2 regions of the Planococcus sp. TJ-301 genome follow, and region 2 is predicted to be linked to the other one. Evidence: riboswitches for the same ligand, from Rfam matches in the RefSeq annotation. Region 2 holds a riboswitch; the other holds the start of a gene.
What was found. Region 2 has a riboswitch for FMN ahead of AC4EHJ_RS03675 (ECF transporter S component). Riboswitches for the same ligand answer to the same signal wherever they lie in the genome.
Positions count from the first base shown of each region.

Region 1: it holds a riboswitch for FMN, as region 2 does, so the genes downstream of both, ribE (riboflavin synthase) here and AC4EHJ_RS03675 (ECF transporter S component) in region 2, are expected to answer to the same signal.

Region 1 covers NZ_JBZDOH010000001.1:1,783,371-1,798,624, forward strand. The annotation lists gene AC4EHJ_RS08765 (LTA synthase family protein) at 1-718, opposite strand, end outside; gene AC4EHJ_RS08770 (histidine phosphatase family protein) at 788-1,327, opposite strand; gene ribH (6,7-dimethyl-8-ribityllumazine synthase) at 1,553-2,017, opposite strand; gene AC4EHJ_RS08780 (bifunctional 3,4-dihydroxy-2-butanone-4-phosphate synthase/GTP cyclohydrolase II) at 2,031-3,224, opposite strand; gene ribE (riboflavin synthase) at 3,240-3,869, opposite strand; FMN riboswitch at 4,110-4,282, opposite strand; gene AC4EHJ_RS08790 (CHY zinc finger protein) at 4,369-4,692, shown strand; gene AC4EHJ_RS08795 (GNAT family N-acetyltransferase) at 4,725-5,222, opposite strand; gene AC4EHJ_RS08800 (NUDIX hydrolase) at 5,247-5,723, opposite strand; gene AC4EHJ_RS08805 (metallophosphoesterase) at 5,736-6,560, opposite strand; gene AC4EHJ_RS08810 (CBS domain-containing protein) at 6,571-7,275, opposite strand; gene AC4EHJ_RS08815 (VOC family protein) at 7,268-7,672, opposite strand; gene AC4EHJ_RS08820 (ABC transporter permease) at 7,833-8,618, opposite strand; gene AC4EHJ_RS08825 (ABC transporter ATP-binding protein) at 8,615-9,493, opposite strand; gene AC4EHJ_RS08830 (PLD nuclease N-terminal domain-containing protein) at 9,490-9,684, opposite strand; gene msrA (peptide-methionine (S)-S-oxide reductase MsrA) at 9,847-10,485, opposite strand; gene AC4EHJ_RS08840 (protein-L-isoaspartate(D-aspartate) O-methyltransferase) at 10,691-11,272, shown strand; gene AC4EHJ_RS08845 (heavy-metal-associated domain-containing protein) at 12,091-12,297, opposite strand; gene AC4EHJ_RS08850 (type IA DNA topoisomerase) at 12,351-14,459, opposite strand; gene AC4EHJ_RS08855 (TrkA C-terminal domain-containing protein) at 14,566-15,246, opposite strand.
Region 2 covers NZ_JBZDOH010000001.1:716,615-731,868, reverse strand. The annotation lists gene AC4EHJ_RS03715 (pseudouridine synthase) at 1-403, shown strand, start outside; gene resA (thiol-disulfide oxidoreductase ResA) at 494-1,042, shown strand; gene resB (cytochrome c biogenesis protein ResB) at 1,056-2,711, shown strand; gene ccsB (c-type cytochrome biogenesis protein CcsB) at 2,708-3,892, shown strand; gene AC4EHJ_RS03695 (response regulator transcription factor) at 4,020-4,736, shown strand; gene AC4EHJ_RS03690 (ATP-binding protein) at 4,729-6,510, shown strand; gene sigX (RNA polymerase sigma factor SigX) at 6,555-7,088, shown strand; gene AC4EHJ_RS03680 (GerMN domain-containing protein) at 7,078-8,313, shown strand; FMN riboswitch at 8,492-8,624, shown strand; gene AC4EHJ_RS03675 (ECF transporter S component) at 8,770-9,354, shown strand; gene AC4EHJ_RS03670 (ferredoxin) at 9,886-10,137, opposite strand; gene AC4EHJ_RS03665 (YpbB family protein) at 10,245-11,270, shown strand; gene AC4EHJ_RS03660 (RecQ family ATP-dependent DNA helicase) at 11,267-12,697, shown strand; gene AC4EHJ_RS03655 (LysM peptidoglycan-binding domain-containing protein) at 12,775-13,533, shown strand; gene AC4EHJ_RS03650 (CBS domain-containing protein) at 13,605-14,234, shown strand; gene AC4EHJ_RS03645 (metallophosphoesterase) at 14,312-15,070, shown strand; gene AC4EHJ_RS03640 (YpdA family putative bacillithiol disulfide reductase) at 15,142-15,254, shown strand, end outside.

The DNA.
Region 1 (15,254 bases), 1.1 Mb from region 2:
AATTTTGCATCGATTCCACTTGGATCATGAACAGATGGCGCCCTTCCGCCAACCCGAACTCAGCGTGACTCTTCAAGGGGACCCATTCATTGCCCTTCAACTCTTCCAACTCTTTCGCCGATAACTTTGTTTCATTGCCGGAAGCGTGTGCTTTTTCGTTGAGTTGGTTGTACATCTGAACGAGCTGGGATTGGGCATAGCCATTTTCTTTAGCAAAAAAGGAGATATCAATGATGGGCTGCTTGATGGCATAGACAGTTGTCAAAACACTGATTGCAGCCAGTCCAGCAGCAGCATACTTCAATGAATTGAGTTTTGGCAGCTTGCCCCAGCGGCGCGCCAAAACAACTAAGATTATTGCATCCAGGAAAAAAAGGAAATCCAGTGGATTGATCAATAACAAAATGGTCGTGCCAACCGTTCCGGATTGGGTAGTCTGCCGCAAATCATAATAGGAAGGGATTGTGGAATAATAGCGGCTGTACAATACAACGGCAAAAAAGATCCCTGATACCAGTCCATTGAAAATGCCGGCAGTGAGCCAAATGCGTTTCTTGAATAACAGCAGCGCAACAGCCAACAGGAAAGCCCAGACCGGAAATTCGACGAACGCGATATGGAATATGGATTTCGCATCGAAGATTACGATGCGGAACGTCATAACTTTAAGAAATAATAATAAGAAAATTGCAATATAAGGCATAGCTTTTGTTCTCATCGTAATCCACCTCCTCTTTACAGACGGCCGCGCTGCCGGAATGTTGCAATTCCGTTGCACTGGACAGTCTCAGTTCCAGACTCTTTCCACGATGACCGATTGCCCGTCATGCATGATTTTAAAAATGTCAGGATTTGATAAATTTTGCCAATCAGCAAAGCCAAAGCTCGGATCCCAGTGATTGAGCAATAACGCCAAAAGATTGCCATGCGTAACGACAATGCTTTGATGCGGCACCGCAGATACCGCCGCGATTCCACGCTCAGCTGCCTCACTTCCGGATTCGCCCCCCGCCAACTTCAAATCCATGTTTTTGAATGACCGTTCCAGATGTTCAAGCCAGTCAGGCAGATTACCGCTGCCCAAAACACGCTCCGATAAACGGATGTCGGTTTCCAGCGGAAGCTTGGTCTGTTTTAAGGTTGGTCCGATCGATTCGATTGCCCGCACATAAGGGCTTGAAACGATATAGGAGATTTCACTGTGGGCAAAAAAACGGGCAAGCCTGTCTGCCTGCGCCCGTCCTTCCACTGTCAATCCGGCTTGCGGATGCTGTCCCTCCGCCTGGCAATGCCGAACCAGGTAAAACGTTTTCTCCGTGCCCTTCATCTTTAGTCCTCCTTGGCTCCATAACAATTTCTGCCACATTCATTCCATTATAAGCCTTTTTTGGAGATTCGTCTTTTTTCGCCTTCCGATGCATCCGCCATTATTTTTCAAGGCGCAGGAAGGTATGTATGCCAGTTTCCGCTCATATCTAGGTTTTTATGTTATTCCCTTTTTATCCGGTTTTTAAGCCAAAAAAACTCCAGGCAAATGGCCTGGAGTGCAATATTATAGTTTTTTCATCAAATTCGCCATTTCAATGGCTCCAGCAGCAGACTCCCAGCCTTTGTTGCCGGATTTCGTCCCTGCGCGTTCAATTGCCTGTTCGATCGAATCTGTCGTCAAGACGCCAAATATGACCGGAATATCCGATTGGTCGCTTGCCCGCGACACGCCTTTTGCGACTTCGCTGCAGACGTAATCGAAGTGAGGAGTCGCTCCTCGGATTACGGTACCGAGTGTAATGACCGCGTCATATTTGCCGCTGGCCGCCATTTTTTTAGCAACTAATGGAATTTCAAATGCGCCTGGCACCCATGCAATTCCGACATCTTCGGGTTTGACGCCATGGCGTTTCAAGGCATCTTCCGCTCCGCTCAGTAATTTGCTGGTGATGAATTCATTAAAGCGACCGACTACAATGCCGATGCGCAGTCCTTCTCCATTTAAATAACCTTCAAAATGATTCGCCATTTCCATTTCTCCTTTAGAAATTCAGCAAGTGGCCGAGTTTCGATTTTTTAGTTTTCATGTATGCTTCATTATCCTTATTGGTCGGCATTTCAATCTGCAGGCGCTCGACAACTTCGAGGCCATAGCCGCCGATGCCCGCAATTTTCCGCGGGTTGTTCGTCAGCAATTTCATCTTCTGGACGCCAAGATCCCGCAGAATTTGCGCGCCGATTCCATAATCGCGCAAATCATCGGCAAAGCCGAGTTTTTGGTTGGCTTCTACCGTGTCGTAGCCCTGCTCCTGCAATTCGTACGCTTTCAGTTTATTGATCAGGCCGATGCCGCGCCCTTCCTGCCTCATATACAGCAAAATTCCCGCTCCGGCGTCGTTTATCTGTTTAAGGGCAGCATGAAGCTGGTTGCCGCAATCGCATTTATGCGAACCGAAGACATCTCCCGTCAGACATTCCGAATGGACGCGCACAAGCACTGGACTTTCGGGATCGATTTCCCCTTTTACAAGCGCCACATGGTCTTGCCCGGTCAGCACTTCGGTATAGCCGACAGCGCGGAAATCACCGTATTCGGTAGGCAATTGAACTTCCACTTCGCGTTTGATCAATTTTTCGTTTTTTCGCTTATAGGCTATCAGGTCCTGGATAGTCAGAATGCCCATGCCCAGGCGCTTTGCCACTTCCTGCAAATCATCAACGCGTGCCATTGTACCGTCAGCGTTCATGATTTCGCAAATGACGCCAGCCGGTGTAGAGCCCGCCAATTTCGCCAGATCCACAGCTGCTTCCGTGTGGCCAGCCCGGCGCAGGACGCCGCCTTTTTTCGCAATCAGCGGGAAAATATGGCCAGGGCGCTTGAAGTCAGATGGCTTCGCAGCCGGATCAAGCAGGCCCATGATCGTGTGCGAACGTTCAAAAGCACTGATACCTGTCGTAGTTTCGCGGTGGTCAACGCTGATAGTGAAGGCGGTGCCATATTCGTCCGTGTTATTGTCGGTCATTAATCCGATTTTCAATCGTTTGGCGATTGATTCCTCAACAGGGACGCAGATCAATCCGCGCCCTTCAGTCGCCATCAAATTGACAATGTCAGGTGTAGCAAATTCTGCCAAGGCGATAAAATCACCTTCGTTTTCACGGTTTTCGTCATCGATGACAATAATCGCTTTGCCGTTTTTCAAATCATGGACAGCTTCTTCAACTGTATAAAACATCTTTTCCGCCTCCATTTAAAATCCATTTTCCGCGAGCCAGCTGCGGCTGATTTTCGATTCCGCCGTCTGAATGCGCTCTGTGTACTTCGCCAGCATATCGCATTCGATGTTGACGGGATCGCCAATTCCTTTAGCACCCAACAACGAATCTTCCTGCGTGGTGGGAATCAGTGAAATTGTTACGGTGTTATGGCCGAGCTCGAAGATTGTCAGTGACGTCCCATCTACTGCGATCGAACCCTTCATCATCATGTACTTCATGAGTTCGGGTTTGACTTCAATAGACTTTGTGACCGCATTCGCTTCTTTTTTAACTGAACGAATCACACCAACGCCATCAATATGGCCGCTGACAAAATGGCCGCCGAACCTGCCATTTGCAGGCATCGCGCGTTCAAGGTTGACCTTCGACCCGCTTTTCAGCCCGTGAAGCGTAGAGGACTTGACCGTTTCTGGGATGACATCAACTGTAAAGGTGCTTTGTGCCAATGAAGACACAGTCAAGCAGACACCATTGATGGAGATGCTGTCTCCGCGTTTGGCGTCTTCAAGAACCAGCGAACACGAAATGGTCAGCTCCATTGCCTGGGGCTTTGACCGCACAGATGCTACGCGGCCCACTTCTTCCACAATTCCGGTGAACATTGAATCACGCTCCTTTGTAAAAGCCATAAAGCTCCGTTGCTGCGGTCCAATGACCGCATTAAATTATAGGTATTGCTAAAAGGGTTCTTTCCACCAAGGGGCAGTCGGGTGGTAAGGAAAGGAATTTCTATAGGGGATTTGCAAGCCGCATCAAAGGCACGCTGAATAAACTCTATTTCGTTGTCAGAAACGGAGTCGTGCCGTTAAAGAGCTAAAAAAGGGTACGACAAAACAAGCGCTCAAATTCTTCTCCCATCCAGACTTTCACTGTCGGTGCCGGATTTTCACCAGCTCCACCGCCTTGAAAAACATGCAGCCATTATTTGGCTGGACATCTTTTCAAGATCGGGTCACGGACTTACAGTTCTCTGCTCACCGCCGGTAAGGAATTTCACCTTGCCCCGAAGAATTCGATTCGATTAATTGTCCATTTCATAGTAGCATAAAAAAGAGGAAACTTCGCAGATTTCTGATTTTGCGGATGACAGGGGGAGAAATTATGCCACATACACAAAAGGTCTTAGGGCTGCAAGTCGATGAAGAAACGAGATGCGCTCATTGGCATTCGGAAATTGACCGGATCGCCATTAAGTTTTATTGCTGTGGACTTTATTACGCATGCTTTGAATGCCATAAAGAAGCCGGATGCGAAAAAGCAACAGTCTGGCCAAAAGAGCAATTTGATGAAAAAGCGGTGTTGTGCGGATCCTGCGGCCATCAATTGGCCATCCGGGAATACCTAGACTGCGCGTCGGTGTGCCCGTCATGCGACAGTCGCTTCAATCCAGGCTGCAGCCTGCATAAGCATCTTTACTTTGAATAAGTGCTCTTAGGCGGTCAAATAAAAAAAGAGCGTCAGCCGCTCTTTTCAACGGCTTTCACTCTTAAGCACATGACAATTTGTTCGCCTTTGGAGCGCATCAGGCGCCTCCCGGTATCTTCAAATCCGGCTCGTTGGTAGATGTGCTGAGCCGGCGTGTTGCGGGCATTGACTCCGAGCACCACTTCGTCAGCTTCCGGGAATTCCTGGCGGATAAAATCAGGCAGCGCATAAATTGAACCTGTCGCGATGCCTTGCCCTTGAAAAGCAGGATCCACAGAGTAGCCTCTCAGCAACAAGGTATGCGGGTTGTCGGAATAGGCTTTGCGGTCATCCGATTCATCGAGTTCAAAAAAGCCGGCCACTTGTCCACGCGCTTTGATAATGATGAAATGCTTCAGCGGATTTTCCGCGTCCCGCCGGATGATATCCTGTGGCAGACCGGTAAATTCGCGTTGCTCCGAAGGCAGGTCGTATTGAACGTCCACTTTCGGCGTGTAGCAATGCAATGTGACTTCTTTTTTCCTGATCACCGTAAACGCCTCCTGAATTGTTTATTAAAGCGCATCTTCCGCAATGATTACATGCTCTATACCAGCAGGGAGCCTTTTTAAGCCGGAACGCAGAAACTCCGGGTAAAGCTCGACTTGATCGATTTCACTAAGCGGCACCCATTCATATGTCAGGCGCTCACCTTCAGGTCCGAAGAACGGGCCTTCGCGGTAATGATTTGCGCCGTCCACAGGCTCTACTTCATAATAGAAACCGATCTCATGGTATTTCTTAGCATTATAAGTAAAAAAGTTTTCTGTCACCCACAGCAATCGGCTGGCGGACACAGTCGCGCCCAGCTCTTCTTCCATTTCCCTCGCAAGACAGCTTTTCGAGTCCTCAAGCATTTCCGCCCGTCCGCCGGGAAGCGCCCAATACGATTCTTTTGTCTGCTTGTGCAGCAAAATATGGCCGTTCTCAATCCATACAGCGGCCACGCGGTAGTTGAAAACCTGTGTTTCCATTTTAAACGATGTATCCAAATGGGCACCTCCTCATTCTTTTTCCAGCGTTACCGCTACCACTTCCGGCAGGTTGAAGACTCTAACCGGAAAGCCGCTATTGCCAAGCCCTCGGCTCAAAACGAGCTGTGTGCCCTCTTTGCGGAAAATCCCCTTGGTCATTGTCGGAAACCATCCTTGTCCAGGAGCAATCAAGCCGCCAAGGCCAGGTATGCGAACCTGTCCACCATGGGCATGTCCGGCGAACACCATATCAATGCCCTGTTCCACGTAAATACTGAACATTTCCGGACGATGCGCCAATAGCAAAGTGAAATTGTCCGTCAATTCCGTTTCAGCTAATGCATCGTGTGTAAATTCCTCTTCTGTCAAATCGACATTGAACAAGGGGTCGTTGATGCCGGCAATCTGGACGGTTTCCCCGCCTTCTTCCCACTGCACCTTGTCATTCATGAGCACTGTGACGCCCCGCTCTTCCAGCGCCGCTGTAATCTCATCGATTTTATTGACCGCTACTTCATGATTGCCCAGCACAAAATAAACTTCGCTCATTTCTACCAATGCATCGACCAGCGTCAAACTGGTTTCCAAATCGTAGCGGTTGCTGTCAACCAAATCCCCTGTCAGGAAAATGACATCTGGATCGGCAGCTTCTACTTTTTCAATCAATGATGATTGCGCTGTACCAAAATTCGCATTGTGGAGATCCGATACCTGGATAACCCTTTTGCCGTCAAAAGCAGCGGGCAACTCTGCAGACGATAATGTATATTCTGTCGTTTGAATCCAATTATTATTAACCCAGATGAAGCTCCAGACAAAAGCGATGAGCAACAGCAGGGTGATGATTTTCTTCATATTTTAGCCTCTATTCAATCTTGATCAAGTCAATCGGCGTAATGATTCCCGTCAATTGTTCTTTTTTGCTGCCATTCCTTGTAATGAGCAACGCTTCCAGGGCACCGCCTGAAAGCACCGATTCCTTGAATATTTCCTCTGCTTCATAAACGGATGTAGCAGAAGCGATGAAGCGATGGTTGCGACCATCTTTCTCATATTGCAGAATATCACGCATAGTCGTTATTTCCCGGGAAATAGTTTCTTCTTCCCTCGTTTGGATGAGCCATCGCGCGATGCCGCCTGATGTAATCAACCCGGCAAATTCTTCTCCGTCATAAATAGGCCATTGCATAAAACCCTTGGCCCGGACGATGCGCAGTACTTTCGCCAATGTATCTTCCGCTTGAAACGTATGCACCTGGCGCGCAAACATCACACCCACTGTAACTGGCTGGGACAATAATTCTTCAATACGCTCTATCAATTCTACAATTTCCATATGTGGTTCAGCAATAGCGTATTCCGTCGAAGTCCGATGGTGGACAATAGCGTTGCGCAAATCAGCGAATTCCCTCAAATCACCCTCGTATTTTCTCACTGTGGCGTTTTTTCTGCCAGCTAAATCAATCGATTTGAAGAACGTTACGTAATCCTTCGAGCCATTGATTTCTTTCAGAAATTTTTCGATTTTATTGAAAGCCACTAAAAATCGGCTTGAGTTTTTATCAGACATTGTTTTCAGCACTCCCATCCATGGCAATTTCAATTTTCATCCGATCCGGATCTTCCATGAAAACAGCGTAATGATGAGGACCTCCTGCATAAGGGTATCGGTCTTCATAGAGCATCTGCACGCCCAAGCTCCGCATCTTGCCGGCCAAGCTATCTACAGCGGCCGGTGTGTCCGCATGAAATGCGAGATGATTGAGTCCGGGCGCTTTTCGGTGATAAGGGCGGGACAGGAAATCTTCGGCTGTCTGCACAAACACCACGTAGCTGGGGCCTTTCTTGAAGCTGAAGCCCTCCGGCCAGTCCTGGTAAACCGAATACCCCAGTTCAGGAAGCAGTGCCTCGTAAAATGCCCTTGATTTATTCAAATCAGAAACATTCAGTTCAATGTGATGAATCAATTTAAAGGGCCCCTTTTTTTCATTCTAACAGAACCTTTCCAAAAAGTTCGCGTTCAAGCAAAGAGTACAATTCCACCTTCCCAACGAAAGCCTGCAAGGCGTGCCACGCAAAAAAGCCCGGCACTTTAAGCCGAATTCCCCGTTATACCTGCTCATATGATTACACTTTTGCCGTCGCGGCATTTTTTCGTGACATCCAGACGCCGAATACCGCGGCCACTGCAATAAGCAGCACGGCAATGCCCAAAGCCCACCAAAAATCTGCGCGCACCGGACCATCCGCAAGCCATTGTGCCGCATAGCTTGGTATTTTCACTGGTGAAACCGTCCAATACGCTCCAAGCAGTCCGTCCGCGAGCTGCGCCAGAAAAACCACTGCCAATGCCACTGCTGCAGCAAACCCCGGATTCGGCAATGCGGCGCTTGCCGCGAGGACAACGGACACCACCAGCAAAATCCACACACTGTAAGTTGCCGCAAATTGGATGAATTTCATGAAATCCACTTTTTCGAATAACAGGAATGTATAATAATAGGCCGCAAGCAAACCGGACCAGACGCTTATAAGGGCAATCAGCCCCGCCATCATCCATTTACTGAAAAAATAAGACGCAAAAGACAAAGGGCGGACATACAATAGTGTCGCTGCACCGCTTTTCCGCTCACCTGCAATCGTGCCCATGTAAGCCAAAACCAGCACCATCAGTCCTACAAATTGATATTGTCCCAAAACGGCAGCTAGAATTTGCGCCGGTTCTGGCTGCGGAATCTCGATAACCGCACCATCCGGCAGATTCCCGACAGAATCGAGAATTTGTGGAAGGAAATAATTCGTCACCGGCTCCAAAATACCGAACAGGATGAAGACAGCCGGAATCCAGAAAACTTTAAAATTCCGCAGGTTTTCCCGCCATTCCTTTTGAAAAAGAACACCTAATTGGTTCATCTTGCCCCCACCACCTTCAAGAATATTTCCTCCAGTGTTGCGGACTGGCGCTCCACTGCCGCAACTCCGGCTGGAGCCGCAGCCAAAAAGCTGAGTATTTCTTCCATAGCGGGACCGCCGCTTGCCGCCAAAATTACAGATGCCCCTTTTGCTTCCGCTTGCCACGGTGTGTTTTCCACAAACCGCGATGCCTGTTCGCTGTCGTCAAAACGGATGCGGATTTGCGGATTGGCATGGCGCTTTTTAACTTCAGCAAGCGATCCTTGTTCAATCAGCTTTCCGGATTGCATGAACAATACTTGGTCCGTCATCTCTTCCGCATCATTCAGAATATGCGTCGAGTACAAAATCGTCGTATGTCCTTGCAGCGATTTCAATAAATCCATCACTTCCCGACGTCCTGTCGGATCAAGCGCAGACACTGGTTCATCAAGCAGCAGCAATTTAGGCTGATGGACAATTGCCTGCGCAAGGCCCAAGCGCTGTTTCATGCCACCGGAAAACGTCCCGGTTTTTTTATTCAGGGCTTTGCCCAAACCGACAAATTCGAGCGTCCGCTGGGATTGCTTCCTTGCTAATTTGGAATCCACTCCGCTAATCTTCGCCGCCATTTCTGTGAACTCGATGGCTGTCAGCCAAGGAAAGAATTGCGGATGCTGCGGCAGGAAACCGATGCCGGAATGTACGTCCCATTCAATGGTTCCTTCTGTCTGTTTCAGCAATCCGGCAAGCATCGACAAAGTGGTCGTTTTGCCGGCGCCATTCGGACCGATCAAAGCGGTTGCAGTCCCTTCTTCGAGCTCAAAGGTGGCTTGGTCAACCACCAGTTCATTGCCATACCGTTTCGTCAGCCTTTTGGCTTCCAGCATGTTCAATAATTACGCCTCCCTATAACAAAGTAAACAATCGGACCGATAGTATTAATCAAGACGATAATCAGCGCCCACATCCATTTCGGACCATTGGGATTCGGATTTTTAACCAAATCCACTAAAGCGAAAATCATTAAAGCAAGTTGGATCAATATAATCGGCAGTAACAGCCCTAACATATCCATGTCTTGCATCGCCATCTCTTTCCCTCCCTGTGCCTTCATTTTTTATTTCTCTACCCATCCAGGCGAATCCTGCTTTCGCATTCCGATTGATGATACACGAGAATTTGCGGCAAACCTTTTCACCTCTAAATTTTAGCCAGAAAAAAAGACTCCGCAAACGGAATCCTTCGCTTACCACTTGATTGTCATCAAAGTCTCCGTCAGCTGCTTCCGGCTTTCTTCGCTGATGCTCCAACGTGCTATTTCTTCCTTCAACTTTTCCCTATTGCCAAATCCTTTGGCAAAGCCGTTCAAGCGCGCTGCAAAAATAGAATTCTGCAATCCTTGTGCGTCTGAATAATGCGGCACCAATTGCTCGAGGATCCGTGGATACCGCTTCACGTAGTACTTTTGATGCCGTTCTTCCGCCAATGTGAAATTGCGGTAGGGTCCGATATCCGTTTCGATCTTTTCTCCCAGCCTGCTTTCCATTTCTTCTTTGATTCGGGCAATCGTTTTCTGCTGCTGCTCGGAATGGAAGCGCAAAAGGGAGATGTATTGACGGCCCTTATACTCATCCCTGTTCGGATAATGATTCTCCCAAAAATGCCGCAGTACCTCTTCGTAAGGCAGCACAGCCGGATCAAAATCTATTTGCACGGTTTCAGTATGGTCGCCCATTTGGCGGTAAACCGGATTCAAGGCCGTGCCCCCGGCATAGCCGACCCGCGTGCGCAAAACACCCGGCAGGCTTCCAAAGCGCGCTTCCGGACCCCAGAAACAGCCCATCCCGAATGTGGCGGTTTCAAAATAAGCATGCGCTTCTGCCATCTCTTGTTCTGCCGCAGCCAAGTTTGACTGTTTGTTATTCATCTTAACCCCACCTCGATTCCCTTACAGTTAAACACATCCGAGTGGCCAAAGAAAGCGCAGGCGACCGCGAATAAATAGGCAAAAAAGCAAATTCGAATTACAATAGAACACAAGAGCCAAAACCATCCGATTCCCTATCCTATATGGAAAGAGAGTGAAGAAGATGAATAGCAGAAAAAAAGAAATCATTGCCTATTTCCGTAATTTGGACCGGAGTTTTTTTATGGAAAAGTACAAAGACCTTGCCGGTTTGGATGAAGCGATTCCAATCGGCCACCAACAGACGATTTCCCAACCATCGCTCGTTTTGGAAATGACACTTGCTTTAGATCTTCAGCAAACTTCAAAAGTATTGGAGATTGGAACAGGTTCCGGCTTTCAAACAGCCTTGCTCGCAAAGTTCTCAGATTCGGTCTATACAGTCGAACGAATTAAAGAACTGCATAAAAGTGCCCAAAAGCGCTTAGGCGAAGCCGGCTTTGAAAATATCCATTTCAAACTTGATGACGGCAGTTACGGCTGGGCTGAACATGCGCCTTACGATCGCATTATGGTCACGGCTGCTGCTGCCACAATACCGCAGGAGCTGATTGAACAATTAAAGCCAGGCGGAAAAATGCTGATTCCGGTCGGCAGCTCATTTATGCAGGATTTGCAGCTGGTTGAAAAAGACAGTCAAGGCAAGCTCCACAAAACCGTTATTAATAATGTATTGTTTGTGCCGCTCAAAGGTAAATACGAATAATAGACACTTGAAAAAATAAAAGGCTGGCGAGATTGAATCTCGCCAGCCTTTTATTTTTCTTCTTTCCAAGCAGCATGTCAATATAAGCTTTGTCACCCTCTAAATGCCAGTCGATAAAAACTTCCTGCATTGCAGCTGATTGTGGGTTTCCAAATCAGCTGCCGCAGCATCGCGCGTTCAAGCGGTCGCTACACAAGTTTCAGTTCTTCAGAAAATCCCGCTTTGATCAATTCTTTTTCAATGTTTTTTTCTGTTGCCTCTTCTGTATGCTCCCTTGGCCGATAAAATGTACACCATAAAGCCCCTTACCATACCAGAAGGTTATATGGCATGCATTTAAGTATGTAGCCCCTTAATCAAATTCAATTTGTACGGTTTGGCAATGCTCACATAATTCATATGTTCCGTCATTTTCTAAACTTTTTATATAATCCTCCGCATTTGTGAATTCCCGCTTGTCGATCGGCGTTTCGACAAATCCGCATCTATCTCCCGCGTACATTCTTTGATGAATTTTCCTGTACTTATGATCAATAAAAAATTGCATGAAAATCATCCCTTTCTAAAGAAAAACATAAAAAAGCCGAAAAGGATCTCTTGGATCCTTTTCGGCTTTGTCAGCAGCTCTATTGTCTGAAACATTTCACCAAAGTATATTTTTTATGGAAGTTATACCAGCATCTTAAAGGATGTCGGCACCTATGTGACTGTTTATGAACGCTTTCATCAATTTAAGTGGAATTGGAAACGCTATAGTTTTCCAAGCAAATTTAATTTTACATCAATTTGCCATCGGCGTAAAGGATTTACTATATGCTTCAAACGATATGAAAACCGTCTTGCCGTATTCTTTCAATAAGCTGTTCCTGGGCCAAAACCTTTTCATCGAAAGTAATCTTCACTTCTCCATCCGTCGTGTCAATCAATGCCCGTTCGACTCCATCTATTGCTGTAATGACGGCTTCAAGAGCACGGATCGGTTTTTCAGAAGTGGCTTCTTTAACGAACAAGGTTATCGTTTTCATTCCAACCATCCTTCCACATATGCTTTTAATATCCATACCCGCTTTTCAAGCATTTAAAATTCCATTTTCAGTTTCCCATCCTCAAGTATCAGCTTCGCGTTGAACTTTTTGCCGTTCTTAGACACAAAACCTTTGATAACCGGCGTTTTTCCTTTTGTGCATAAATACTCCACTTGCTTTGCGGTCAGCCTTTTTTTCAGGAACACATTCGGGAAGGATTGCTTGCAGCCATTATCGTATTCCGTACAGCCGTATGACCCTTTGCGCGAGATGATCATACCTTTTTTGCAGCGCGGGCACAGGGCTATTTCTTCTTTGCTGTCGGGCACCGCCAGCTTGTCCGGCAGGCCGTTCTGCTTCATCTGGGCAGGGACATCTTCAAGAAGCTTGTGTATGAATTTTGCAATCGTCGCCAGGAACACTTCCGGGGATCCTTCCCCTTTGCCGATTTTCTTCAGATACGTTTCCCATTTGGCAGTCATCGCAGGACTCGAGAGCAGATTCCCTTCAATCGACTGGCACAGAATGCGGCCTTTTCCAGTAATCGAAACGATATTCTTCTTCACTTCAATGTATTCGTGGCGCTTGATCGTCTCGATGATGCCACTCCGCGTCGCTTCTGTCCCAAGCCCCTCAATTTCCTTAAGGATTTCAGTATCTTCCACATCGTCTACATACTTCCCGCATGTTTTCATCATGGCGATCAATTGGCCTTCTGTATATGGTTTCGGAGGCGTTGTCATGCCTTCCTTCACAGCTACGTCAGCCTTTACCGGTTCTTGCTCACGAAGTTCCGGCAATGGCGGTTCCTGTTTCGCTTCTTTTGCAGCCGGAAACAAGTCTTTCCACCCCTGGTCGAGATCCGTTTTTCCAGTCGTCAAGAACGCCAGACCATTTACGTCTGTCACAACTTTCGTTTCTGCGTAACGGTAATCCCGGTGGAACATCGCCAATGTCGTCCGCAGCACTTCTTCATACAGACTCCGTTCATCGCGCGCCAAGCCTTCCAATTTTCTTGCGGTAGGAATGGACTTGGTAGGAATGATGGCATAATGCTCCTGGACTTTCGCGCTGTCGACAAAGCGTTTTTTCGGCGTTTTTGATGCTATCGGAAATTCGGCGCCGATCAGTTTTTGATAGGATTCAACTTGTCCCGCCACGTAACTGAATTCCGCCGGTGTAATATGCTGGGCATCGGTCCTCGGATAGCTTACCAGTTTCTTCTCGTACAGCCCCTGCATGACCGACAGCACTTTCGCCGGGCTGTATTTCCATTTGCGGTTCGCGGTTGCCTGCAATGTCGATAACGAATGCAGCATCGGAGGCGGCATCCGTTTTTCAACTGTTTTCAGTTGCGCCACGATACCTTCCGCTTTTCCGGCGATGTTATGTTTCTGCAACAATTCTTCCGCCTCACGCCGCTCTTTCGCCTTGAACTTCGCTTTTCCTTTATAACGCCCTTTTTCCGCAGTGAACACGCCTTCGATTTCATAAAACGGTTCAGGCACAAAAGCCTCGATCTCCATCGCTCGCTGGTAAACCAGAAAGACGGTCGGCGTCTGCACCCTTCCAATGGCGAATACTTCGTGTATGCCCTTTTCCTGCAGCAACAAGGAATACAGACGGGAGCCGTTCATGCCGACAAGCCAGTCGCTGATTTGCCGCGCCCGCGCTTCCTGGTAGAGCAGCAAGTCCTGCTTGTTGTCGCGCAATTGCTGAAAACCTTTGCGGACCTCATCCACTTCAAGGGAATTGATCCACAGCCGCTGGATTTTCTTGCCTTTCACACCTGTCTGATAATAAATGCTGTAAAAAATATTGGAACCTTCACGGTCAACGTCGCACGCATTGATGACGGTATCGGTTTGTGAAATCAATCTTTTAATAATATTAAATTGCTGCGATTTTCCTCTCGCGACCTGGAATTGGTATTTTTCAGGCAGAATTGGCAGCGCCTCGAGCTTCCAGCGCCCCCATTTCGGATCGTAGGCCTTCGGCTCTTTCAACTCCACCAGATGGCCGATTCCCCACGTGATAAAGGCACCTTCCGGAAAAATCGAATCTGGTGCTATTTCCAAATAGCCATCCCGTTTGGACGTTTTAAACGCTTCGGCATATGCTTTGGCCTGGCTCGGCTTTTCGGCTACAATTACTGGTTTCATACAATTCGTCCTTTCATTCTCCGCTTTCCTCTATTGTACGCTGTTCGCCGGAAAAGCAAAGAAATTTGAAAACGGATTATTGCACGATTCATCCTATGGGATACAGTCATAGCCTTCTACGCGACAACATCTCGCTGAATCTGCCCTTTATGGTTTCTTTGTCTCCAAAAATCATCACCAAGTCCCCTGTTTGCAAAGTTTCTTCAAAAACCAATTTCCTTACGATGGAGTTGCCTCTTCTGATAAAAAGCAAGTGGATATCATCTTCTCTTTCCAAAAGCTTTTCTGCCGTCTTTCCAGAGTATTCAGAGTCATACCGGATTTCCAGCAGCGCCACCATGTCGTTGTCTTCGAGTGACAACGCGGTTTTCAGCGGCCAATCTTCCAGGTCGTATTCCTCTTCCATTTCGTGTTCAAATTTACCAGCCAAAAAGGTTTTGATCAACCCACTTTTTAATATGAGCAGAATCGTCAGAAAAACAGCTATTACAATAAAAAGCACATTTATCCTTAAATCATCGGACAGAATCGTCGCGATGGAAGAGATCATGACGGCTAGGGAAAAGTAGCCGAATAGAATGACCGCAGCGCTGATTCTCCTGCGGATTGGATGATCGACAATCAGTCTAGACTCATCCGACGTAAAACCAGTGGCTGTCAGCATGGAAATCACCTGATAGCGGGCTATTGGCTTCTTCAGCCCTGTCGCCACAAAAAGCATTACTGCGATTTCGATCGCCAGCCACATGATGGCCGAGTAAAGCAAAATAAAAAGAATTCCCGTCATGCCCTGCC
Region 2 (15,254 bases):
CATGACGAATGACGGCGAATTCGCGAACTCACTGACGCATCCGAAATTCGAAATCGACAAGACGTATGTGGCGCGCTTGAAAGGCATACCGGCCAAGGAAGATCTGCAAAAGCTTGAACGCGGCATCAAATTGGAAGACGGCATGACCGCTCCTGCGAAAGTCAAGCTCTTGTCTGGCGACAAGAAATCAGGCAAAGCGATTGTCCAGATCACCATCCACGAAGGGCGTAACCGCCAAGTGCGCAGAATGTTCGAGGCAATCGGCTTTCCTGTGCAGAAATTGAGCCGGGAGCAATTCGCATTCTTAACGCTGAAAGGCTTGAATGCAGGGGAGTCCCGAGAATTGTCGTCGCACGAAGTGAAGCTTTTACGCGTATTGGCCGATACAGGCAAACGCAACTAACGTTCACAAACACTTCAAAACTGGGCGCAATAGCCTAGTGAAACTTTGCTATAATTGGATTTGCATTCTAGCCTCGAAGGAGGAAGTAAATTGAACGAGAAAAAGAACAAGAAAAAAACCAATCGGCTGATTATGCGGTCGGCGATCTTGCTGATGCTAGTCGCGGCAATCGGCTACACCATCTACAATAGTGCGACAGCTGATGACGTCAGCCTGCTTGAAGTCGGTGATGAGGCGCCTAATTTTTCGTTGACCGACCTTGATGGGAATCAGCATAAACTGTCGGATTATCGCGGGCAAGGTGTATTCTTGAATTTCTGGGGGACTTGGTGTGAACCGTGCAAAGAAGAAATGCCGGCAATGGACAGCCAGTACGGAGCATACAAAGACCAAGGAGTCCAAGTACTAGCTATCAATATAGCCCAATCGGATTTTGAAGTGCAGTCATTTTCTGATCAATTCAATTTGTCATTCCCGATTGTCATTGATAAGACGAAAGATGTTATGACCGCTTATAATATCCGCCCTTTGCCAACAACTGTGCTGGTGAATCCGGAAGGCAAGATTGAACGGGTCGTCACAGGTGAAATGACAGAGCAAGATATTGAAGGGTATATGGAAGAAATCAAACCTGAATAAGGAGTTTTTTCGGATGGAGAAATTGCAATGCACGTGCGGCCATATAAATCCGCCCGGAACTGTTCTTTGTGAATCCTGCGGGCGGTCGTTGACTGAAAAAGAACAAAACAGCAAGCTGGTGGATATGCGCTATGAAGGGACAGCCAGGCGCTCCCAAACCTATAATAAATCGATTATCGACAAAATATGGAATTTCTTCTCCAGTGTCAAAGTCGGAGTCTCTATCATTGTGGCACTTCTTGTTGCGGCCGCAATCGGCACCATCCTGCCGCAGGAACAATATGTCACTGTTCCGGTGCGTACAGATGCGACAATTGAGGCGTATTATTCCGACGTTTATGGCAGCATCGGAAAAGTCTATTATTTCCTTGGCTTTAACGATTTATACAATTCCTTCTGGTTTATTATCCTCGTAGGCATGCTGGCGATTTCATTGATCATTGCCAGTTTGGACCGTTTTGTGCCGCTTTACCGTTCACTTAAGAATCAGCGCGTCCTGCGCCACCTGAGCTTTATGAACAAACAGCGCATTTACGCTGAAGGTCCGGCAGCTCCGGATTCAATGCAAAAAGCGGAAACGAAATTGAAGGAATTGAAATACAAAGTATCGACTGATAAAAATGGCTTATTGGCTGAAAAAGGCAGATTTTCCCGTTGGGGTCCTTATGTCAACCATATTGGGCTTATCATCTTCTTGTTCGGCGTCATGCTCCGGATGATGCCAGGATTCTACGTAGACGAAACATTATGGTTGCGGGAAGGCGAAACTCGGGCAATCCCAGAAGCACCAGGCTATACATTGGAAAATAAAGGTTTTGAAGTGGAGAATTACACAGGCGAAGATGGCGAGGAAAAATTCGGTGAAGCACTTGACCGCGTAGGCACAGTCGCGAAGAATTACCAGACTGATGTTGTGCTGTACAAAAAGCCTGAAGACTCGCTGCCGGGTGAGACGAACCTTGAAAAAGTGAAAGAATACCCGATCCGTGTTAACGAGCCGTTGAAATTCGATGGCTACGCCGTTTACCAAATGGACTTCAAAGAAGACGAACTGAAGACCATGACATTCGCTTTGACGAACAAGGAGACGGAAGAGTCGCTTGGCAACTTGACAATCGACTTGATCAATCCCGAAAAAGAATACACTCTTGACGGTGGTTCTGTGGTGAAATTGCTTGGCTATTATCCGGATTTTGACGGTTTTGAAGACGGCGAACCTCAAACGAAGACGCCGTTGCCGAATAATCCTGGTTTCCTTATCGAAATGACGACACCTCAAACACCGCAAGGGGAAACGAGCTTTATCACAATCCAGAACACTGTCGAACCTTTTGGCGATAATGAATACAAATTGGCTTTCCAGAGCGTCGAAACCCGTGACGTTTCCGGTCTGACCATCCGCAAAGACCGGACGTTGCCGATTCTTGGCCTAGGCGGATTAATCTTCATGATCGGCGTCGCGCAGGGCATGTACTTTAACCACCGCCGCTTCTGGATTCAGCAGCAAGCAGATGGCGCGATTATTTTAGCAGGCCATACGAACAAGAACTGGTTCGGCTTGAAAAAAGATCTCGACCAGGTTAAGGAATACGCATCGCTTCCTGCTTATACCGATCAACAGGAGGAAATCGAGAAGCTCGAGAAAGAGGAGGCTGAATTGACGCCATGAGTTTAACTGACATTAGCTCCAATCTACTGTATGTTGCATTTGTTTCCTATTTGATTGCAACATTCGTATTTGGTGGAGCTGTAAAAGGCAATAAAGCCGGTACGTTTAAATCAGAAAGCCGTTGGGGAACGATTGCTTTCGCTATCACCGTGTTCGGCTTTTTGGCAAACCTCGGCTATTTCTTTACACGCTGGGGAGCTACAGGGCATGCGCCGCTTAGCAATATGTTCGAATTTACGACAGCGTTCGGCATGACGCTTGTCGGCGGATTCATCGTTATTTATGCATTATACAAAACACCTGTTATCGGCATGATTGTGCTTCCGGTAGCGCTTTTGATCATCGCGTTCGCAAGCATGTTCCCAAGCGAAGTGAGCCCGCTGATTCCCGCTTTGCAATCCAACTGGCTTGCGATCCACGTCAGTACAGTTGTTATCGCAGAAGGTATTCTGGCGATCAGTGCAGCAGCTGGTCTGGTCTTCTTGTTAAAAGAAGTTGATATGACGAAAAAATCGAAACAGCGTTTCTGGCTCGAAGCAATTATGTATTCGCTTGTCTTAGTCATAGGTTTTGTTGTAGCAAGCACTTATTTCACAGCCACTGGGTATGAAGCAGAATTTACGTATGTCGATAAAGAAGGCGCAGACGCTGCTATTACGTACAAAATGCCGCCGATTTTCGGCATGAACGAATACACGCAAATGACTGAAGGCACCTTGACTCCATTCGTTGAAACGCCGGCAGTCGTCAACGCCAGCAAATTGACGACCGTTGCATGGTCGCTGATGGTCGGAACAATCCTTTATTGGATTATCCGTTTGGTTACGCGCAAGCGGATTGCGGCCCTCTTGAAGCCATTCGTCAAAAACGTCAATCTCCAGCTGATGGACGAAATCGGCTACCGTGCCGTAATTATTGGCTTCCCGGTATTTACACTTGGCGCATTAATTTTTGCCATGATTTGGGCACAGATTGCCTGGTCCCGTTTCTGGGGCTGGGATCCGAAAGAAGTATGGGCATTGGTCACTTGGTTGTTCTACGCCGCATACTTGCATTTGCGCCTAGGAAAAGGCTGGCAAGGCAAAAAATCTGCGTGGCTTGGCGTAGCTGGTTTTGCGATCATCATGTTCAACTTAGTCGCTGTTAACTTAATTATCGCAGGTCTCCATTCTTACGCTTAATACATTTGCTATTTAATTTTAGACACATAATGTGAGCCTTTTCCCTTAGTGGAAAAGGCTTTTAATTTATTTTTCCAAATCTTGACGGTACAATGAAAACTAAGATACAAAAGTTGGAGGGGTTATTATGTCGGAGGAAGTTACAATCCTAGTTGTGGACGATGAAGAGAGAATTAGACGATTATTGAAAATGTACCTTGAGCGTGAAGGCTATCTGGTTGAAGAAGCGGAAAATGGTGTCCAAGCACTCGAAATGGCAACTGAAAAAGACTACCATTGCATCCTGCTGGATCTTATGATGCCGGAAAAAAATGGCATTGAAGTTAGCACAGAACTGCGCGAAAAGAAAATGACACCAATCATCATGCTTACCGCCAAAGGCGAAGAAGCGAATCGTGTGGAAGGGTTTGAATCCGGTGCAGATGATTACATCGTTAAACCGTTCAGCCCGCGGGAAGTGGTGCTGCGTGTAAAAGCGATCTTGCGCAGATCTTCCGCATACTCGCCGATCACAAAATCATCTGTGTCAAAAGACTTGGTCGTCTTTCCGCATTTGACAATCGACCATGATGCCCATCGCGTGACAGCGGATAATGTCGAAGTCAATTTGACTCCGAAGGAATACGAACTCCTGTATTTCCTGGCGAAATCACCGGATAAAGTGTTCGACCGCGAACATTTGCTGAAAGAAGTGTGGCATTACGATTTCTTCGGAGATCTGCGGACAGTCGATACCCACGTGAAACGCTTGCGGGAGAAATTGAACCGGGTATCCGAATCAGCCGCTAAAATGATCGTTACGGTTTGGGGCGTAGGCTATAAATTCGAGGTAGGCAATGAATAGGTTGTGGAACAGTGTCGTCGGGAAGCTATGGATTACCATATTGCTTCTCGTTTCTTTTGTGTTGTTTATTGTTACTGTGCTGCTGCTTGAATTCTTCGGCAATTATCATAGCGAATCAGTGGAAGAAACATTGAATAAGGAAGCTGCCACGATTGCCCGCATATTCAATGACCATGGGGAATTTGAAAACTCCTTATTGATCATGGAAGATATCCTGGGTGCGGAGACCAATGCGGTTATCGCCGAAGTGCCGGAAGAAAGCTCTTATTTTATACATGAAGGGCTTAACGGCAATCAATTGCGCGAAACGATTTTGCAGGAACCTTCTTTTCAAAAAGTGTTTGAAACCGATGAAACGGTAATGAAAGAAATGCTGTTGCCATCTTTAACGGAAGAGAACATGATGGAATCTTATATTGTGCTGGCCAGTCCCTTGCAGACTGGGGAACAAGAGCACGGTGTCGTCTTTATCTACCAATCACTTGAAGTGATGGACCGCACTGCGGAAAGAACGACCAATATCGTCTTTTTATCAGCATTCATCGCATTTATCCTGACTACTGTTTTTGCATTCTTTCTCTCGACGCGCATCACGTCACCGCTCCGCAATATGCGGGAGGGGGCTTTTGAATTGGCGAAAGGGAATTTTGATACGAAAGTGAAGGCGACGTCAAGCGATGAAATTGGCCAGCTTGCTACCGCCTTCAACCAGATGGGCCGGCAGTTGAAACATCACGTTGAGGTCATTAATCAGGAAAAGGAACAGCTCTCCAGCATTTTGACCTCGATGGCAGATGCTGTCATTACATTCAACCAGGACCGGACAATCCTTTTAAGCAATCCTCCCGCGGAGAAATTGCTTCAGCAATGGCTGATGAAACGCGGAATGGAAAAAGGTGACCCATTGCCTTCGGAAATGGTCCATATGCTTGAACACGTTCTCGATTTCGAAGAGGAAATCGAAGAAGAGCTGGAAATGGAAGGCGCTTACTACGCCATCACCTTCAGTCCGTTGTATAGCGGAGATTCTATTCGTGGAGCTGTGGCCGTCCTGCACAATATGACAGAACAGCATCGTTTAGAGAAGCTCCGCGAAGACTTTATTGCGAATGTCTCCCATGAGCTGCGGACGCCGATTGCAATGCTCCAAGGCTATAGTGAAGCCTTGCTCGATGACGTCGGTACTTCAGAAGAAGAGCGGCGCGAAATGACGAAAATCATTTACGAAGAATCCCAGCGCATGGGTCGGTTAGTGACGGACCTGTTGAATTTAGCGAGGATGGAATCAGGCCATATGCGTCTGTACCGGGAAGTTGTCCAGCTCAACTCCGTCATTGAACGCATGACGCTGAAGTTCCAGCCAATCGCCAAAGAACAAGGCATTGAACTGGACTTCGAAAGTGCCATCGATGATTGGGCGGCAGCTGAACTAGATGAAGACCGCATTGAACAAGTGATGACCAATTTAATAGACAATGCAATCCGCCATACCCCTCAAGGAGGAAACGTCAAGGTCTTTATCGAACAACAACAAGGCTACGCAAAAATATCTGTGAATGATACAGGTGTCGGTATACCCGAAGAAGATCTGCAATACGTATTTGAACGTTTCTATAAAGCGGACAAAGCAAGAACACTTGGCAAAGGCGGAACCGGTCTCGGCCTCGCAATCGCCAGCAACATTATCAATGCACATGGCGGCAAAATCTATGCAGAAAGCGAAGTGGGCAAAGGCACTTCCTTCATCTTTTTATTGCCGCTGAAAAAAATGTAACTTTATGTTGAGGAGAACGACTAATCTACGAACGGGGGGAGTATATGAACGACTCCGTTTTCCATCGCCTATACGACGAATACCATCAAGATGTATTCCAGTTTCTCGTCTACTTGGTGAAAAACAGGCATTTATCCGAAGACTTGATGCACGAGGTTTATATTCGGGTGTTCAGGGCCTATGACCGTTTTGAGGGCAAGAGCTCTGAAAAGACCTGGCTTTTTTCCATTGCCAAAAACGTGGCGATCGACCATTTCCGAAAAACGGCGGTCAGGAAAAAGCATTCGACGGATTTTTTCGATTGGGAAACGCAGCAGCTGGTTTCAAAAGAACGCATTCCTGAAGAAGTAGCCCAACTGAATGAGGACAAAATCCTTCTCTATACGATGCTTGATGAGTGCACAGGCGATCAGAAAATGGTCATCATCATGCGTTTTTTCCAAGATTTATCGATTGCTGAAACGGCAGATGTGCTTGGGTGGACAGAAGGCAAAGTCAAAACCACCCAACATCGCGCCATTAAATCGTTGCGTGAAAAAATAAGCGCAAAGGAAGGGGGAGCAATGAATGCCGAATAACAGATGGGACGATGACCACATCGAAAATTTGTTGCGGGATTTCCCCACAATCCGGGATGACCGGACGAAAGAAGAAGTTTACAGCCGTCTGGATAAGAAAGCGGCGGTAAAAAAACAGCCTAAACGTTGGTTGCCGTTGCTTGTCGCCGCACTTGCTTTCATCACGATAGGATTTTTGGTGGCATCCATTTTAAATCAGAATGGCAGGGACAGTGCGTTCACACTGAACGAGCAAAATGCAGAAAGCACTGCTGATGAAGCACAAGACGCTTCTACCGAAGAAGCGGAATCAGCGGATTCGGCTGGAGAAGAGTCAAGCGGCGGCGCAAACAGCGATGGACAAGAACCTTCCGCGACAGAAGAGTCGGCTACGATATATCAAGATGAAAATCCACAATCTGCACGAACTGCAGTTTATGAAGAGGAGTTGGACGGCTTTACGCTGTTTACCATTGGCCTGACCCAAAACGCTATGGTTATTCCAGTTGGCTTTTTGATACCTGATTCCCAGATTGAAAACGATTTCGGCAATAAAGCACCGAATTCAGTGGAGCTTTACAATAAATACGCCAGCCAAATTGATGAAAAAGCAATCGGTTTCAATGAATACCATCCGTACCTTGGAAAATTATCGATGGAAGGAAGCACAGTCAAGCATTTATTGCCTGCAGACCATCAATACGATTTAGCATCGGCAAGCTATGAAGTTTATCTAGCATCGCTGCAGGAAACATTTACGGATGCCGATGAAATCCTCATTCAAAATGAAGACGGCACGCCGGCGAATTTCGAACAGATCGGACCGATGGAACCTGTAAAACCAGCGGTTGAAAACGTCGCATATTATGCCCATACCACTGATGGCGGCGAAACATTTATGGTGCCAGGCTATAATATGCCGCATGCAACAGCAAAAGAAGCGGTTGAAGCACTAAAATCTTCACCGTCAGATTTGCACCAGAATACAATCCCTGAAACCGTTGACTACACGGTTACCGAGACAGACACGGCTATTACCATCGAATTCACAGCGGAATTCGATTTCGGGTCGCTTGAAGAGGCTGAGGGGGCACGCATGCTTGAAAGCTTAGCGCTGACAGCGAAAGCGTTCGACAAAACCGTTCAGCTCGAGAACACGAAACAACAGGAATGGAGCGGCTTTGATTTGAGCCGTCCGCTTCCTGAACCGGTTGCTCCGAACGGTGCAGCGTGGAAAGTGAAATAAATTCTCCTTTTAATTACCCAAAGCCATTGCCCGGACATTCCGGGCAATGGCTTTTCGCATTTTCAATGGAATTGCCCTTCAAAAATTGCAAAAGTGGGCTACGCAGGCAAATGATTGAGCATTCCTGTTTACATTATGGCTTCTTTACACTAGAATTAGGAGGTAAAATAAAATATCGATTCATCTTCGGGGCAGGGTGAAAGTCCCTACCGGCGGTAATTGAACATTGTTCATAAGCCCGCGAGCCGTAAAAAGCAGGATTTGGTGAGATTCCAAAGCCGACAGTATAGTCTGGATGGGAGAAGGTGAAGGTGCGGACAGTGCTGCCTATAACTAGGCGATACGTTTCTTAAATGTGCCTTTTTCTCCCTTAAGCGCTAGCCGCTTAAGGGTTTTATTGTACGGCTGCATTGTCCAAGCCTTTCTTCTGGTGAATCACGACAAGGAGAGAGGAATATGAAGAACAAAAAATTGCAATCGATGATTGCGATCGGAATGTTGAGCAGTATTTCATTTATTTTAATGCTGTTTAACTTTCCGCTGCCAGCTTTACCTGCATTTTTAAAAGTGGATTTTAGTGATGTGCCGGCTTTGATTGCCGCAATCACAATGGGGCCAGTGGCCGGAATACTCGTTGCGTTTTTCAAAAACGTATTGGATTGGCTATTTGCGGGTAGCCCGACCGGAGTGCCTGTAGGGCATATGGCGAACTTTGCGACAAGCATTTTGTTCATCCTGCCGGTTTATGTTGTCTATCGAAAATTCTCATCTAAAAAAGGCATGGTATATGGCCTTGCTGCTGGTACGCTATCAATGGCGATCGGCATGAGTTTGTTGAACTATCTGGTGTTTCTGCCAATGTACACGTATTTCCTAAACATGCCTGCACAAACAGGCAACGTGCTTTTCGGCACGATTGTTCTGGGGATTCTGCCGTTCAACCTGATCAAAGGCTTGGCCTTGACCGCGGTTGTCCTGCTCATGTTCAGCAGCATGCACGTATGGATAGAAAAACAGCGGCGCTATTACCTGGCCCAATAAATAAAAAAAGGCACCAAAGCGATTAAGCTTCGGTGCTTTTTTGATTTTTTAAAAACTTATAAAATAGATAGAGTAGCCGATATTCCGCAAAACAGCGTCGCTTGCCGCGGGCGAGCGCCAAGCCTCCTCAGCACGCTAGCGTGCTTGCGGGGTCTCGGCTGTCTCGCTTTCCCGCAGGCGTCGACGCTGTTATGCTCCATATCTGGGGCACAGCAATAAAGTACAGACTCGTATCTTTCATCTTCTTAATTAAAAGAAATCACTTACTACTAAGAAATACCTTTGAATGAAGCGGAAGGCGGCGACTCCAGCGGGCAAAGCCTGAGCTGAAGGCCCCGCAGGAAACGAGGTTTGTAGAACCTCGTTTGCGACGAAGCTAGCGAAGCGATGCAGGAGCAGCTCTTTTTCTAGCGACGAGGAGACTGAAGCCAGGCCCGCGGAAAGCGTCCGCCTAGAGCGAAAAGAAAAGGTAATACCAATATAAAAAAACGCCGGAGCTTTTAAGCTTCGGCGCCGCCTTTTCAGGACTGGTCAATCTTCATATTTAAGGGCATCTCCGTCGAATGGTGCGTCTGCTACTTTGATGGAATCAGTCGGGCAGCCTTCGAACGCATCTTCCATGTCTTCTTCCAGTTCGTCTGGAACTTGGGAAGTCCCCATGTTATCATCTAGAATAACAAACGCTATTCCTTCATCATCATAATCGTAAACATCCGGTGCAGCAGCTCCGCAAGCGCCGCATGCGATACAAGTATCCTTATCGACAATGGTATACTTAGCCATATTAGTTTCCCTCTCCTTTATCTCCGAACAAGTTCATTTTTACTACCGTATTCATTCTAAAGGTGTTTGTTCAGTTTTTCAACAAAAAACCGTCAGGAGGGCGCCACTTGCTTTTTGAAGAACTTGTCATTTCAATAATGAAAGCCGTAAACCTCGAAAGAACCGTATCTTCACCCTTCCATTTGATCAAAGGGAAGAAGTCCGGACAGACGATTCAGGACATCGGCTATTACCGGCTTTATCCTTATTTTGCAGTGATGACGAAGTTGGATAAGAATGCGTATGATGATGTGATACAAAGCCTTTTTGCGCGTAATCTGCTGCGCACAAATGAGCAGGTCATCGATTTAACAGAATTGGCTTTAGGCATGGAGATTCCAGCGAGCAAACTTAACGGCTGGAAATACCGAGGCAATGAACTCCTCTTTTTAAACCGCCTATCATTAATTGTCCAAACTTTGTCACATACCAGCCAGAACGAATACAGCTTTGATCCGGTGCTTAATGCGGTCGATTTGCAGGCGTGGGTGAAAGATTATCTGGTTCGCATCAATTACCGGGATCCGGAAACAGCCGGCCGCTTTAAAAAAGAACTGTACGAGAGCCTTAACGCTGTAAATGTAACGGAAGATAATAAAATGATGTTGATGCAGCGGCTGACGGGACTCCGCTTAAGCGGATTGACGTGGGAGCAGATTGCGGCTGGAAAAGGGCTGCATCCTCTAGACGTCCAGCTTGCGGTCATCGAAACCCTACACGCCTGGCTAGAAGTTTTGGAAAGCGGCGATTTTCCGCTTATCTCTCCGCTATTGAACGGAGTCGTCCAGCGGTCATCACTTACTGAATCAGCAGAACGCACCGATAACTTATTTAAACAGGGATTATCCCTTGATGAAATTGCGGCTGTCCGGCAATTGAAAACGAGCACGATTGAAGACCATTTCGTGGAATTGGCCATGAACGATCCGGCTTTCGACTATACTGTGTTCATACCGCAGGATTTATTCCGCAGCATCACTGACATAAGCGCACAGCGCAATACCAAACGCCTTAGAGACATCAAGGAGATGCTGCCGCAAGCGAGTTATTTCCAGATCCGCTTAGCGCTTGCTGTGAAGGAGGACATTTCATGAAACTCGAGGAACTACTTTTCAATACATATGGCTTTACATCGTTCCGGCCGGGCCAACGTGAAGTGATCAGCCAAATTCTGGAGGGCGGCGACGTTATTGCCCTATTGCCGACGGGAATGGGCAAGTCGATGTGCTACCAGCTTCCTGCTCATCGCCTGCCAGGCAGCGTATTGATCGTTTCGCCGCTGCTGTCGCTGATGCAAGATCAAGTAGCCCAATTAAAAAAGATGGGTGAAAAATCAGTTGTTGCCATCAATTCGTTTTTAAAGCCAGGTGAAAGGGAGAAAATTTGGGACAACTTGGCAAGCTACCGCTTTATCTTCATTTCCCCTGAAATGCTCGTTCAGCCTTTTGTGAAAAACCAATTGCAGCGCATCCAAATTTCACTGCTGGTCGCGGATGAAGCTCATTGCATCTCGCAATGGGGCTTCGACTTCCGGCCGGATTACCTGCGCATAGCTGAAATTCTGCCTGTCCTCGGAAATCCCCAAGTGCTGGCTCTAACAGCAACGGCCACAAAAAAAGTCACTGATGAAATCAAGGCCTATCTTAAGCTGAAAGATCCTTATGTTTATACACATCCAATGGACCGAAAAAATATCGCTTATGACATCAAACGTTTTGAAAAGCCAAAAGACAAAATAGAATGGTTGAAACCATTTGTTCAGGAATTCGAAGGGCCAGGCATCATTTATGCTGGGACCCGAAAAAAATCGCAGGAAATCACGGAGCTGCTGCTGGAAATGGGCTTATCGGCTGCGTATTACCACGGCGGCATGGAGCACCAGGACCGCATCTTCGTTCAGCAGCAATTCCAGAACGGCGAATTGGAATGGGTGTGTTCAACCAATGCATTCGGTATGGGAGTCCATATTGCGGACATTCGCCACGTCATCCATTTCCAGTTGCCGACTTCCATAGAAGGTTATGTCCAGGAGGTCGGGCGGGCAGGGCGCGACGGTGAGTCAGCACTTGCCACACTATTGTACGTGGCTGGCGATGAACTGCTTATGGAAAGCTTGGTGATGGATGAGCTCCCGAACCGCCAAGAAATTGAAATGGTGGCTAGAAATAGTCAGGAAGGCAGGCGGTTGGTCGAGGACGGAGTGGTCCGTGAAACAGCTTACCGGGTGGTTTCTTATTGGCTTAGCCAACTGACTGCCGAGGAAACGGTTGCAAGAATTGAGTTGATCCGGCAGGAGAAAATCCGGCAGATTGAAAAAATTAAAAAGTTAGTGGGTTTATCCGGCTGCATCAGGGAATATTTAGTCGGCTGTTTTGACCAGGAAGTGAAAAACAAACCCGGCAATTGCTGCGTAAATGATGGCCTCGATTATGAAGTATTTGAAAAAAAGAAGCAGAAATACCAAAAAAGCGAGTTGGACAATTGGCAAAATCGGCTAAATGCACTATTGCCATTGGGATAATTTTCCGATATTTCGTTTACAAAGTTGATTTTTTTCGGCATAATAGAGTTATCAGAATAGGATAGGAGCAGTCAATTATGGGAAAACAAAATTATCGTGACGCCATTGAAAAAGACCGCCAGGAAGTCAGTGTCCTAGGCAATGCAGCCGCTTCTAGAATAGCGCAGCGCAAAACGGTTAAAGAAAAGCCTAAAAAAACGAAAAGTGTTTTATTGACGACGTTATTCTTCCTTTTCATATTAATTCCTGTTAGCATACTGATTTATGTCGCTTTTTACTATGAACCTAATGATACGTTGACGGCAAATCCATCGAGTGATGAAGTGAGCTTGGAATCCCCGGTTCCTGATGCGCCGCTTGTTCCAGTGGTGACGGATAAAGAGGATTCAGAAGAATCGGCTGCTGCAGAGGAAGCCAAGGCTGCAGAGGAAGCCAAGGCTGCGGAAGCAACTGAAGCAAAAGAAGCGGCAGAAAAAGAAGCCGCTGATAAACTAGCGCAGCAGGAAGCTGAGAAAACTGCAGCTGCCAAAGAGCAAGCGCAAAAAGAGCAGGCCCAAAAAGAAGCAGCTCAAGCGGAAGCCGAAAAAGAACGTCAGCGCGCAGAAGCAGAAAGACAGAAAGAGCAAGCGGCGGCAGAACAGAAAAAACAAGAAGCACCAGCTGCACCTGTCGCTGCATCGAAAACACACACCGTTCAGTCGGGTGAAACTCTATACCGCATTGCTGTCAATACTTATGGCGGCGCCGGAGCAAGCGCAGGTGTCGAAAAAATCAAAGCGGCAAACGGCTTGAATTCAAATGAAATCACAGTCGGATCTACATTAGTTTTGCCTTAAATGCAGGACAAGTTTATTCGGATGTCGAAAAACATTAAGAGTGAAAAAAGTATAAGGCAGAGGTGAATTGAATGTTCGTGAAAAGTGTAATGGTGAAAAAAGAAAAGTGTTTTATAGTGAAACCGGAAGATTCAGTCCAAAAAGGGTTTGAATTATTGGAAAAGCATTCAATTGATGCGCTACCAGTAGTCAACGGCAATGATTTCAAAGGAATTTTCACTTGGTACCACAGCTACCGTGCGTTTTTCCAATCGGGGTTGAGCAAAGAAGATTTCGTGAAGTCCACTAAAATTGGGGATGTCATGGTCAACCAAGACGTTTATCTTGGAATTGACGACGTTTTCGAAAAGGCGATTGTCGAACTTAACGATTTCCCCATTATCGCAGTTGTTGAAAAAAATGAATTTCTGGGCATCGTTACTCGTTACGATGTGATGACCCAATTGCAAAGCGCTTTCGGCATGCAGTCTGAAGGAACGCGCATTACGTTCACATCAGTGGAATCTGAAGGCCGTATCGGGCGCCTTGGAGATATCATCGAAAAATACAAAGAATCCGTCATCTCGCTTGTAACGTTTGATGAAACCGACAAGCTTGTGCGTAGAATTGTCTTAAAAATAAAGAAAAAAGACAATGTGGAAAAATTCGTAAAAGAGCTTGAGAAATCAGGATTCCGGGTATTGGATATCGCAGAAGACTGATTTGGGAAATAACCCATAAAGAGGCATAAGCAGCGCTCTGCTTATGCCTCTTTATTTATGGAAAGGAAAAGATTCATATGAAAAAGCTTATTTTTGGCGGGCTGGCGATTGGAGCTGCGCTGCCTCTTAAGATGGTGCGGAATGCTTTCGCCACAAATCTGCGGCGGCAAGCAATCGGGCTTCGAGCATCCAAACCATTCCTGCCATTTGATATGATGTTCATCTCTGATGTACACAGGAGAATCTTGCCGGAAGCAATGTTCCGCTTCCCCGTGGACATCATTGTCATCGGGGGTGACTTTACAGAAGGTGGCGTACCGTGGAAACGGGTGGAAGCAAATCTCCACATTCTGGCTCAGCGGGCTCCTGTCTATTTTGTGTGGGGCAATAACGACCGTGAAATGGATGAAACCAAACTCCGCCAGCTTTTTGCCAAATACAATGTCAAAGTGCTTGAAGACGAGTCAGTTTCGTTATTCGGACAGCGCCATTTAAGGCTGGTGGGAATCGATTATTTCGCCTATAAAGAAAATTCGGTTGAGGCAGCATTCTCAGAAGTCCGGGAAAGTGATACGGTCATTTTCATTTCCCATACACCATTTGTGTTCAAAAAGATAAGGAATCGGCATAAAGTTGATTTCGCTTTGGCCGGACATACCCATGGCGGGCAAATCCGTTTTGGAAAGCTCGGAATTTATCGGCCAGGGCGGACCGAGGCTGTAGATGGTGTCGTCCAACTGATCAGTAATGGATTTGGCACAACTAAATTGCCGATGCGTCTCGGGGCAGAACCTGAGTTCCATCTATTGACGGTGTATCCGCTCGCGGAAAGCTGACGCATTCAAGTGGCGGCAGCTGAGAAAATCCATTATGCTTTAAAGAGAGACAGACAGCGGGAGAGATTTAAATGATAAAAACAGACGTAATTATTATCGGAGGCGGCCCTTGCGGTTTGGCAGCGGCCATCGACTTGAAAAAGATCGGCCTGCATCCGACCGTTATTGAAAAAGGCAATATCGT